One region of the Peribacillus sp. NJ4 genome, then DNA from elsewhere that is predicted to be linked to it. Evidence: riboswitches for the same ligand, from Rfam matches in the RefSeq annotation. Region 1 holds a riboswitch; each other region holds the start of a gene.
What was found. A riboswitch is a leader RNA that binds a small molecule or an ion and turns the genes downstream of it on or off. The one in region 1 is predicted to bind thiamine pyrophosphate.
Positions count from the first base shown of each region.

Region 1 (4,219 bases):
AAGCTGCCGTTCATCCTTTGGGCCATCTGGATTCGATGCTGCTCGATGTTCAACAGGCAGACAAGGGCGGAAATTAAGATCGCTGAACAAAGGATCAATAAAGTATTGGATGAAATCTTTACAAAGGGGGATAGGGATGTTCTGATCGTGAGTCATGCCGCCCTCATGATATATATGAGGAAAGAGTTGATCCGACGGGGGTTCACCGGTCCAAAATTCAAGATTGCAAGTAATGGAAAGCTGTATGTATTCGAAAGATGATAAGTGAATAAATATAGGGTTTTCCATCAGAAAAGGTAAGTCTGATGTCCATCATACATTTTGCTGATTTAAAGAAAGATGCAGGGATTTTCCGAATAATTATTCTTTTTCCATTGGTTGTGGTTTATTATTGTAATAGTGTAATTTTTACGAATTCAATAATAGGGAAAGAGGGTGGACATTTTGGTGAAGGCAGTTTTTTTTGATTTAGATGATACATTACTATGGGATCAGAAAAGTGTAAAAGAGGCTTTTGTTTCTACATGCGAAGTGGCTAAGGAGAAATATGATTTGAATGTCGACGAGTTTGAAGAAGCTGTGCGGAAGGAAGCGCGTGAGCTTTATTCTTCTTACGACACATATGCATTTACTCAAATGATCGGTATCAACCCATTTGAGGGGCTATGGGGAAATTTTCAGGATGATCATGATGAATTCCGGAAGATGGCCGGGATTGCACCGGCTTATCGGAAAGAAGCTTGGACGAGAGGCTTAAAGGCATTAGGGATCGATGACCCGGAATTTGGGCTTGAACTGGCAGAACGTTTCCCGGCCGAGAGACGTAAAAAGCCATTTATTTATGAAGAATCATTCCGTGTGTTAGATGAATTAAAAGGGAAGTACAAATTGCTATTGCTTACGAACGGGTCTCCTGAACTGCAAAATACCAAACTTGAAATTACGCCTGAACTAGTTCCTTATTTCGACCAAATCGTCATTTCAGGTGCGTTTGGAAGAGGTAAACCGGATGCCTCCATTTTTGAGCATGCTTTGGAAATCATGGAGCTGGATAAGGATGAAGTATTGATGGTGGGCGATAATTTAATGACGGATATCCTTGGAGCGTCACGGGTAGGCATAAAGTCCGTTTGGATAAATCGCCATGATAAGGAACGGAATGAGGTGCTTCCAACCTATGAAATCAAGCATTTAGAGGAGCTTTTCCCAATCCTTGAGAGCCTGTAAAATTACTCTTCAAGTAACGAATTTTGGAGAGTTTGAATAAAATATTAGGTCTTTCAAATTATATACAGAATGAAAAGGGTGATATATAGTTACCTTGTAATCAATTAATTTATTTAGACTAGGGGTGTCCAATAAAAGTTGGGCTGAGAGAGAAGCGCTTAAGCTTCTTAACCCTCAGGACCTGATCTGGTTCATACCAGCGTGGGGAAGTTAGAATCTACTAAACAATGACCATTTCAATTGGTCATTTCTGTAGTCATACTAACGTTAGCCGGGTCTTAAATATGAGACCTGGCTTTTTCGTGCGAAATGGATTGGATTTTGTCCTTTTTAAATGAACTTAAAAAGGAGAAATGAAATCATGAGTAATTCAGTAAATGACATGAACGTTTCAATTATGTCCAGTTTTGCTGGGAGTAAAAAAGTGTATGTTGAGGGATCTAGACCTGATATTAAAGTACCTATGCGTGAAATTAAGCTAAGTCCGACTACAGGGGCATTCGGGGAAGAGGAGAATCTGCCTTTACGAGTTTATGACACAAGCGGTTTCTATACGGATTCAGAATATCCCATTGATATTCATAAAGGTCTTGCCCCGATTAGACGCAACTGGGTCCTGGAACGGGAAGACGTTGAAGAGTATGAAGGACGTGAAATAAAACCAGAAGATAATGGGTATAGAAAAGTGGATTCACAATCCAAAGTCGAAATATTTCCGGGATTGAAAAGAAAACCATTGCGTGCGATGGAAGGGCAAAACGTAACGCAGCTCCATTATGCCCGTAAAGGTATCGTTACCCCAGAAATGGAATTCATTTCGATCAGGGAAAATGTTGCCCCTGAGTTTGTAAGAGAAGAGGTAGCTAGCGGACGGGCGATCATTCCGGCAAATATTAACCATCCTGAAAGTGAGCCCATGATCATCGGACGGAATTTTCATGTGAAAATAAATGCGAATATCGGAAATTCAGCTGTTAGTTCATCGATCGAAGATGAAGTGGAAAAAATGACTTGGGCTACACGTTGGGGAGCCGACAACATAATGGATCTTTCCACCGGAAAGAATATTCACACGACCCGAGAATGGATTATCAGGAATTCACCTGTGCCAGTTGGAACTGTTCCGATATATCAAGCATTGGAAAAAGTGAATGGAGTCGCGGAAGATTTAAATTGGGAAGTTTTTAGGGATACATTAATCGAGCAGGCCGAGCAAGGTGTCGATTACTTTACCATACACGCTGGTGTGCTTTTGCGATATATCCCTTTAACAGCAAAGCGAGTTACGGGAATTGTTTCCCGAGGGGGCTCCATCATGGCACAATGGTGCTTGGCCCACCACCAAGAAAGCTTTCTCTATACTCACTTTGAAGAGATTTGTGAAATCATGAAGGCATATGATGTCTCTTTCTCATTAGGCGACGGCCTCCGTCCTGGATCCATTGCAGATGCAAACGATGAGGCTCAATTTGCTGAATTGGAAACATTGGGGGAACTGACGAAGATTGCATGGAAGCACGATGTTCAAGTCATGGTTGAGGGACCCGGTCACGTACCTATGCATTTGATTAAAGAAAATATGGATAAGCAGCTGGAAGTGTGTCAAGAAGCACCATTCTATACCCTGGGACCATTAACAACGGATATAGCACCTGGATACGATCATATTACTTCTGCAATTGGTGCTGCCATGATTGGATGGTTTGGAACTGCCATGCTTTGTTATGTGACACCGAAAGAGCATCTGGGACTTCCGAATAAAGAAGATGTTCGAGTAGGGGTCATTACCTATAAAATTGCAGCCCACGCAGCTGACCTTGCAAAAGGCCATCCGCATGCACAAAAACGGGATGATGCCCTTTCTAAGGCTAGATTCGAATTTCGTTGGAGAGATCAGTTCAATCTTTCTCTCGACCCTGAAAGGGCGGTTGAATATCACGATGAAACTCTACCGGCTGAAGGTGCCAAAACAGCCCATTTCTGTTCAATGTGCGGACCTAAATTCTGTAGTATGAGAATCTCACAGGACATCCGTGATTTGGCGAAAGAAAAGGGTCTGGGTTTTGAGTCGGTAATCGATGAAGGGCTTAAAGAAAAAGCCAATGAATTTAGGAAAACGGACGGAAAAATCTATCAATGATTCGGACGAGAGGGAGAATTCGATGAATCGGGTAACCCAGATAAAAGTTGAAATGAAACAGTTGGAAACTCAATTGGAACAGCTGAAAAGAGAGCTGAACATTTTTCGGGAGAATTGTAATCATGAATTTGTAAAAAATGATTATAGTCAAGAATGCACAAAGTGCCACTTAATCGAAAGTCTGCAATGGTAGTGATTCATTAATCGTCCTTTCAACCGAAATCAACTCCTTAATCATGTTGGAGATTCAGCCAACATGTTTAAGGGGATATTTCATCAATGTTTTACAAACTTGTTTTATTTTTGAAGAGGAGGAGGGATTCAACCATCCTTTTTCCTTATTTAATCTTAGGAAATCAGCACTCAATGCCGCTTTTTTGTATGGAATTGTGCAAACATTCCCGCAATATCTTCGCGGATGCATTGACCCATAATCTGGCTGCAAGCAACTAATCCTACACCAATATCAATGGATACTGAAGTGGAGATTTCAGGATCTTGAAGACGTGCCCCCACCGGAATATCCTCTAAATTAGCTTTAGGCCTTTCAGGTGGTGATGGAGGCAGTCCTACGTTATTTTCTTTTAATAATAATTCAATTTGGTCATTTTCCTGTTTACCTTGATTGATCACTTCTACAAGTAATTTATGTATGCCCTTATCACCAGTATGATTAAGCATGGTTTGATGACATGCAATCAAACCTTTTGTTGTTGTTAGAAATGCCCATGTTCCAAATACCTCACCATAATGCATAGGCTCTTCTTTTGGATTTCCGCTTAAAATCCCCATAATCATTATATATTTGTACTGCGTGAACGAATTTAAGTTGCCCTATACTTAATCATTTTT
Region 1 covers NZ_JAUCFQ010000001.1:4,595,744-4,599,962, reverse strand. Annotated here, with positions in the region: gene QUF94_RS22880 (histidine phosphatase family protein) at 1-261, shown strand, start outside; gene QUF94_RS22875 (HAD family hydrolase) at 445-1,227, shown strand; TPP riboswitch at 1,338-1,452, shown strand; gene thiC (phosphomethylpyrimidine synthase ThiC) at 1,586-3,367, shown strand; partial or broken gene QUF94_RS22865 (DUF3231 family protein) at 3,665-4,159, opposite strand.

Region 2 (4,219 bases), 3.1 Mb from region 1:
TTCTGTTTACCATCGAAAGAATAGGAGACATCTTTAATTTCCAGCTTCATCCTTTGCACCCTCCTTTATCTTCCATGAAACTAAGTGTTTCTCGAGGAAGGTGATGATCCCAAAAAAGAGCAAGCTCATTCCCATAATGATGAAAATGGCAACAAACACCCGATCTGTCCTGAACGCAGAGGAAGCGAGCGTCATATAAACACCAATCCCCGACTTTGCCCCAAGCCATTCCGAAATAACCGCACCCATTACACTATAGGTGGCCGAAATTTTCAGGCCCGAGAAAATGAACGGGATCGAGTGAGGAAGTTCAAGCTTCCAAAATAACTGGTTTTTTCCCGCTCCCATCATCTTGAAATAATGCTTGAGTTCGTATGGTGTCTGGCGAAAACCGTCCAATGAAGCAACCGCAACCGGAAAAAAACATACTAGCGAAATGACGATTAACTTAGGCATCATGCCAAAGCCAAACCAAATTACTAAAAGCGGTGCCAAAACTATGATAGGTATATTTTGTGATAGTATGAGCAGAGGGTAAACCGCGTCCTTCACGCCTGGAAACAGATGTAGGATTGCCGCGATTAATAATCCAATGCAGCTTCCAATAAAAAAACCCGATAACGCAAGCTCAGTTGTTGATGTAAGGTGACCAAAAAGATTCTGGGACGACTCAATTCCTTCAATGAAAATGGCCGACGGAGCGGGAAGCAGCCATTTTTCAACCTTTAATAAGACTGTCACTGACTCCCATATTATCAGCAACAATAATAAAAGAAAGAAGGGAGCCCCCTTCTTCCAAATTCCCCTTCCGGTCATGCCCGATATTTCTCCGTTAACGTATCCATCGTAATTCCGCTCGGCTGAAATAATATTTTCACTTGGGATATGACATTCGGCGAGCCTAATTCAATCATTCTTACATTCATTTTTTCTATCACGGCAAAAAGTTCGGAAAGCTCACCCTCCATTGTCGTTTCAAGCGGGTGAACCTCATACTTGACACCTGATTCATCAATGATCTTGATTGCTTCGTCGACCAAAGGGATGACATCCCCTTTAGGAATGATTTGTATACTAATTAATGAATTGGCCATTGTATTTCCTCCTATTTTGGTAAAAATTCATTGGTAAATGCTTTTTCAGGATTGAAATCACCTTCAAGAAGCTTATTTTCCGTCATCCAATCACTGTAATTCTTCCAAATTTCAAGCTTTTGTTCACCCCAACGCGGAGCATCATCCTGATACTTAGCTGCAAGCCACTCCTGGCTTTTCTTCACTAGTTTTGCATCAAGATCCGGGGCAGACTTAATTAGCATGTCTGCTGCATCACCAGGGTTCTTTATCGCAAACTGGTACCCTTTCGAAGCTGCATGAACGAATGCTTTAACAGTCTCGGGATCCTCTTTTATCATCTTTTCATTCGTTGTCAAAACAGGTGTATAGTAATCGAGCTTATCCGAGTATTCGGTTAAGTAAACCATATTAAGCTTTTCATTTCGCAACTCAGCCTCAATACCTGTCCACCCATAATATATCCAGGCAAAATCTATATCCCTTTTAACCGAAGTGAAAAAATCCGTGTCTCCTGTATTCACTATATCCACTTTATTTACATCCGCATTTTCTTCTTTCATGAGTGAATCAATGATGGCCTTTTCAACCGGAGACCCCCAGCCACCATATGTTTTCCCTTCAAAATCCTTGGGTGTTTTAATGTTTTTTGCCTCAGGTGAAGCAAATCCAGATGTATTGTGCTGGATAACAGCAGCTACCGAAACAATCGGGACGCCTTGCACGCGGGCCTGCGTAATGCCCTCCTGGTAGCCCACGCCAAATTCGGATTTCCCTGAAGCGACAAGCTTATCAGCTCCAGCTTCACCTGGCATGATAATATCCACATCCAGACCTTGTTCTTTAAAATATCCTTTTTCCTTGGCTACATACAAACCTGTATGGTTTGTATTCGGTGTCCAATCGAGCACGACCGATACCTTTTTTAATTCTTTATTGCCTTCATTTTTAGATGCTTCTTCTTTTTCATTAGTTCCGCCTGCACCGCATCCAGCCAAAAGGTACAACGAAGTCAACAGTGGTAAAAATTTATTCAAGTTATTATCCTCCTACACATCATATAAGATCCATATGCCGGAACCATAATGGGGCGCCAGGGTCTATAAAAATACAAAAAACGCCCGAAGATGAATTCGGACGTTAACATACAAAACAGAAAGTCAGTAATAATATGTTCCCTCCGCTGGCATCATCCAGATCAGGTTCAAAGAGTCAGCATCTAAAGGACGCAATCTCAGCCAGCTTTACTGGCCCCCCTACATTTCTCGCACATATGAACTTTTCTCTCTCATTATATCAATTCATTCAGAAAAGGGAATACTAATTTGCTCCTTCTCCCTAATTGGAAAGGTATTCCTCCTAAATGTTTAGCACAGCCACCAAAACATCTTTTTGGAAAATGATAATCATTGTAAGCAAAATGATCATCCCTCTTGCCATACCAATCATTCTCGGTTGCCATGATGCCTGAAATGCTCCAAATGGTCATTTCTTTGCATGCATTCATATAATGAGCATTACCTGTAGACTTTTTTGTGTACTGGTTTTATAAACCCTTCATTTCATAAACAAAAGGTGGATATGATCATGATAAAGATTAATCACAAATGGTTAGATGTCAGTCAAATCCAACCAGGTGTAGCATCTGATACATCGCTTGAAATTCTCCAATTGCTGGCGGAAGATTCTAACGTTTTTGAATACCGGAACTTCGGATACCTTAATTTCGATATACAACTGAGGCACCGAGTCATCGAGGCCGCCATTTCGTTAGATAAAAGCAGTCCAGAATTTTCCACGCTTGATGAATCGGCAAGCAATGAACAATATTGGCGCGTTTCAAAGGATGGCACATTTACCCTTCAGCCAGGGATTCCCCCTCATGCCGCACTCCTGGACATTTTCTTGAATGGAAGGCTTTACGCCTTCGAATGCGGTACAGCGATAGTCGTCACTTTTTTAAAGGCCATTTTGGATTTAATCGGTCCTAGGAATTTTGACTATCTTTTTTCAAACGTATTTCTATATAACTTTCGCCCTCCAAGCAATATGGCTCTTGATATTCATCAAGGAACGGATTATTTACCAGGGGATTGCGTTTACTTCGAAAACCCTGATCACGACTTGGAAACTCCTGAATGGCAAGGTGAAAATGCCATATTATTAGGGAACAACCTCTTTTATGGACACGGGATCGGGATTACCACTGCACAGGGAATCATCGATGAATTAAATAGCAATAGAAAGCCGAACGCCACCATATCGGCATTCCTGACAACGCATATCATTAACTTGGATAGTTCCTTCTATAGCCAATTCCTGGAAAATAACCCTCGTGCAATGCCCGTTCACAGTCCTGTCAGCCTTTCCAATTGTATTGTTTCTGAAATAGGTCCGAAGATTTACCTTTCATGACCCTGGCATTTCCCCTATGCCGTAAAACCGTTTTATTATATACCGGCATAAAAAAATGCTTGGGAGAGATCTCCCAAGCATTTTTTCTTATTCACGCACCAATATTCCCTTTGCCTTTAAACCTTCGGGCACTTGCCTGACCCCATTTCGTAATGGATAGCGTATAAACCGCCAAGGCTGACCATATGAATAAAAACGCTAAAAGATGCGCTTTGGTAAAACTTTCATGATAGACGAATACCCCGATCAATAAGGATAAGGTCGGAGCGATATACTGAAAAATTCCCAGCATCGATAACGGGATCTTCTCCGCCCCTTTTGCAAAATATAAAAGTGGCAAGGCCGTGACAATCCCACCGCCCACCAACAGCAAGCTTGTGCTTCCCGCTGTAAAGAATTGCATTTCTGATTGGTTCATCAAGTATATCAGGTAACCCAGGGCCAGAGGCGTTACCATCATCGTTTCGAGCGTCAGCCCGATCGCCGACTCGGCCTTGATCATTTTTTTTGCCAGACCATATAATCCAAAGGTCATGGCCAAAACAAGAGAGACCCACGGGATCGTACCGAAATGAATGCCAAGGATCAAGACTCCGATTCCTGCAAGCAGGAACGATATGATTTGTGCTCCGCTCAATTTTTCTTTTAAGACTATCACACCCAATAGTACACTGACTAGCGGGTTGATATAATATCCAAGGCTCGTGTCGAGGATCCGTCCTGAGTTAACG
Region 2 covers NZ_JAUCFQ010000001.1:1,542,053-1,546,271, reverse strand. Annotated here, with positions in the region: gene QUF94_RS07775 (ABC transporter ATP-binding protein) at 1-50, opposite strand, end outside; gene QUF94_RS07770 (ABC transporter permease) at 34-816, opposite strand; gene QUF94_RS07765 (thiamine-binding protein) at 813-1,094, opposite strand; gene QUF94_RS07760 (ABC transporter substrate-binding protein) at 1,106-2,110, opposite strand; TPP riboswitch at 2,232-2,341, opposite strand; gene QUF94_RS07755 (protein-glutamine gamma-glutamyltransferase) at 2,661-3,488, shown strand; gene rarD (EamA family transporter RarD) at 3,580-4,219, opposite strand, start outside.
Region 2: linked by a shared signal. The riboswitch ahead of QUF94_RS07760 (ABC transporter substrate-binding protein) and the one ahead of thiC (phosphomethylpyrimidine synthase ThiC) in region 1 are both predicted to bind thiamine pyrophosphate.

Region 3 (4,219 bases), 280 kb from region 1:
CCCTCCATACTGTAGGAAAATGAATTTACTTTTGACCCAGAAATTAATGTATTAGAAAAAAATTACAAAATATTAAAATAATTACATCTTGCTTTTATGATAACAGATTAGAGTTCTTTTAACATGTGTCAATTGGATAAATATTCGTCAATCAATCGATAAATACCTTTTTTGACACAGTTTTATTACAGTGATTACATGAATTAATAATAAAAAAAGGTATCCGTAAAGTTAATGACGGTTACCTTTTTTTATGAAATGTATATGGTTCGATATGAACGATCACATGCTGGATATTATATTCCTTCAAAAGATTCTCTTCGATTTTAACCGTAATATCGTGACCTTGGATGACGGTCAAAAGAGGGTTAACATGAACAGTAGTTTCGAGCAGGATTTCACTTCCGTGCATACGGGCCTTAATTTCACTCATGTCTTTAACACCTTCTGTCAATATAATGGTTTGTCCGATCTTTTGCAGGAGCTGCTCGTCGAAACCATCGGTTAAAGAGATGGAGGCATCCCGAAAGATATCCCAGGCCGTTTTGCATATGATGATCCCCACGACTGCTGCAGCTATTGCATCAAGCCAAGGGATTCCCATCTTAGTACCGATGATTCCAATGAAAGCACCAACACTGACAAGGGCATCGGAACGATTATCCTGTGCAACGGCGTAGATGGAAGAGCTGTTGATCTTTTTACTTAATGCTAAGTTATAACGGTAGATTCCGTACATGAAGATTGCAGAGAATAGGGCGACATAACCGGTAAGCATATTGGGAACGGTTGTTGAATCTTGCTGGAAGAAGGATTCTATAGCACTGAATACAACCTGCAGGCCTACGGTGATCATGATGAAGGCAGCTACCAACGAGGCTACGGTTTCCGCCCGTAAATGTCCATATGAATGATTATCATCTGGAGGTCTCTTCGAAATTTTCAACCCAATCAATACGGCTATGGAAGCGATGATATCGGTCGTATTATTTAAACCATCTGCCCAAAGTCCTTTAGAATCACCGAAATAACCAAATGACAATTTAAGGGCAGACAAGAAGATGTAAGCGGCGATGCTTATGTAGGCGCCTTTTTCAGCTGAAATCGAATGTTTATCCATGTCCATTCCCTCCCCAATGTAAATTAGGCTTAATAAAGATATCAAAACAAACCTTAGTGAGTCTATAGAAAAATTGTCGTATTTAGCCATCTAACTTGGTTAATTGCAGATGTATTGAAGGTATGTAAAGAAGTTGTTTATAAGAAAGAATATCTCCATAAAATGGGAATAACAAGTTGTTGACATATCCAATTTCTTTAGTTGTCAATTAAAGAAACTAGTAGTATATTCTAACCGAGGATCGAAAAATAAATACTTCCACAAGGGGAGCCAAAAAGGCTGAGAGTGAACGGTTGAGTTCAGACCCTATGAACCTGATAGTTAGCACTAGCGTATGGATGTGGTTTTGGATACAAGCAATACTGGGCATCCATTACCGCCCCGGTGTTGCTTTTTTTGCGCAAAATTGGCAGGGGGAACTCATGGACACTTTTTCATTTTTGGAGAAAGGAGTGGCATGATGAAAAATAAAACGTTATTCATGACAGAGGTCGCCATTTTTGCTTCATTGGCTTTATTACTGGATATGGTCTCTGGATTCATTTTTTCAAGAATCTGGCCTCAAGGGGGTTCGATTTCAATAGCCATGGTACCTATTTTTCTGATGGCATATCGTTGGGGCATAAAAGGTGGGATGTTAGCCGGATTGTTACTTGGACTATTGCAGATTGTAAGTGGTACAGCATGGATCGGAACACCGATTCAAGGCTTCATTGATTATTATCTTGCCTTTATGGTTGTCGGGATATCCGGTGTATTCATGAACAAGTTTGTAAACAGCTATAAAGAGGAAAAGCGTTCCAAAGCGAAATTATACGGGATTGGTGGCATGTTTTTGGGCAGCTTCCTGAGGTTTCTCTGTCATTTCACTTCTGGAATCGTGTTTTTTGGATCTGCAGCGCCAAAAGGACAGCCAGTAGCGGTTTATTCATTCATTTATAATGGGACTTATATGCTGATCAGTTTTATTTTATCGGCCATTGTGGTGATGATGTTATATTCGGCAGCTTCAAATGTATTACTGAAAAAAGCCTATTAACAAGAAAGCCGGATTCTACAAGAATCCGGCTTTTTTTCGGAGAATGACCAAACGATACGTACAGGGCGAACTGGCTCAATCTCATTTTGCAATGAATACCGAACAGGGGGCGTTTTTCGCAATTGAACTACTTGTACTTCCAAGAAAGAATTTTTCCAAACCGCTTTTAGAGCTATTGCCGACGACGATGAGGTCGGCCGCAGTTCTTTCTGCATATTCACATATGCTATCTGGCGCATGTCCTTCCAATATCTCGAATTTCCCCTTTACTTGACATTCACTTAGCAATCTCAACGTATTACTTTCTGCGTTCCGAACACTATTCTCGATGGGGGAAGGGGTGTCAATTACCTTTTGTTCTCGCTGTTCAACTTCAACGACGGGATGTGTCTGGACGGGATCGACATAAAATCCTGCAGCGGGTACGAATCCAGGAGCTGTGACGTTTCCCATGATACTCTGTTCAACCTTATCATTTAGGACATGGACTACGGTCAGTTCAGCTTCAGGAAATGCCTTTTTGATTGTTGCTCCATATTCCACGGCCTGTGTACTCTCTTCATTTCCATCAAAAGCGACGACAATATTTTTTACGTCTTTCATAATATCATCTCTCCCATTTATAAGTCTTTAAGGTGTTATACCCACTTTTAAATGGCTTCACGCCTTTAATTGGTATATAGATCGCCAATTACGGGTAAAGGATAGATACGAGCATTGTTAAAATGGTTGGATGAAATCCTGGTCCTTCAATTAGTTGGCGTGCTTTATTTTTCATTCGGAAGGAATATCATCAGCAAGGAAGCCGGTACGCGAGTATAGTGTTAAAAGAAAAAGCGACTGAGCTGCGGCCTTTTAGTCAATCGACGAGTTTTCTTTAATAAAAAGGGTAAAATATTTTTAATGAAACATGTCGCAGATGGGAAAATGGGGGTACAAATGAGAGGGTTAGTGAAATTAGTTCTAATTATAATATTGGCGATTGTGGTTTTAGGCGCCGGTTCACTCTTGTATTTCAGGCAGGGTGCAGATATAAGCCATCTTGAAAATAATCTTCAGCAACCGACAGGAATCTATGATCTGGATGGGAATCTTGCCAGTACGATCACGGCAAATAAATCCGAAGGTGTTGCGATAGATGAAATACCGGAACATATGAAACAAGCGGTGGTTTCCATTGAGGATCACCGTTTTTATGAACATCACGGTATAGATTATCAAGGGATCTTGCGAGCCTTGGTTAAAAATGCGAAGGCTGGAAGTGTTGTTGAAGGCGGGAGCACGCTCACCCAGCAGCTTGTGAAAATCACGATGCTGGAATCGGATCGAACATTGAAGAGGAAGATAGGAGAGTTTTTTCTAGCCCAGGAAGTTGAAAATCAATATACGAAAGATGAAATTCTGGAAATGTATTTGAATCAAGTTTATTTTGGCCATGGGGCATGGGGAATCAAAAAAGCTGCAAATATTTATTTTTCCAAAGAGGTCTCTGAATTGACCGTTGCCGAGGGAGCCTTGCTGGCGGGTGTCATTAATCTACCATCCAAACTTGATCCATATAAGAATTTGGACGGAGCAGTGAAACGGCGTGATTTGGTTCTTTCCAGAATGGCGGAACATGGTTATTTGACGAAAGATGAAGAAGCAGCCGCAAAAAAAGATTCGGTGACACTTCTTATGGGGGAGAAGGAAACCGATCCATTAAGAGGTAAGTATCCATATTATGTTGATCATGTTTTATCGGAAGCATCGAGTAAATATGGAATTAAGCTTGAGGAACTGCTTTCAAAGGGCTATAAAATTTACACTACACTGGATCAATCCATGCAGCAGGCTACAGAATCCGTGTATGCGAATGAAGCCAATTTTCCAGTTGGAACGAGTACAGAGCAAATGGTTCAAAGCGGGTCAGTCCTCCTTGATCCTGAAACGGGCGGGATAAAGGCACTAGTCGGTGGGAGAGGTGAGCATCAATTCATGGGATATAACCGGGCAACCCAGCTGTCAAGATCTCCGGGTTCATCCATTAAACCACTTGTCGTTTACACTCCAGCGGTTGA
Region 3 covers NZ_JAUCFQ010000001.1:4,313,041-4,317,259, reverse strand. Annotated here, with positions in the region: gene QUF94_RS21495 (cation diffusion facilitator family transporter) at 242-1,126, opposite strand; TPP riboswitch at 1,374-1,476, shown strand; gene thiT (energy-coupled thiamine transporter ThiT) at 1,581-2,159, shown strand; gene QUF94_RS21485 (universal stress protein) at 2,241-2,762, opposite strand; gene QUF94_RS21480 (transglycosylase domain-containing protein) at 3,063-4,219, shown strand, end outside.
Region 3: linked by a shared signal. The riboswitch ahead of thiT (energy-coupled thiamine transporter ThiT) and the one ahead of thiC (phosphomethylpyrimidine synthase ThiC) in region 1 are both predicted to bind thiamine pyrophosphate.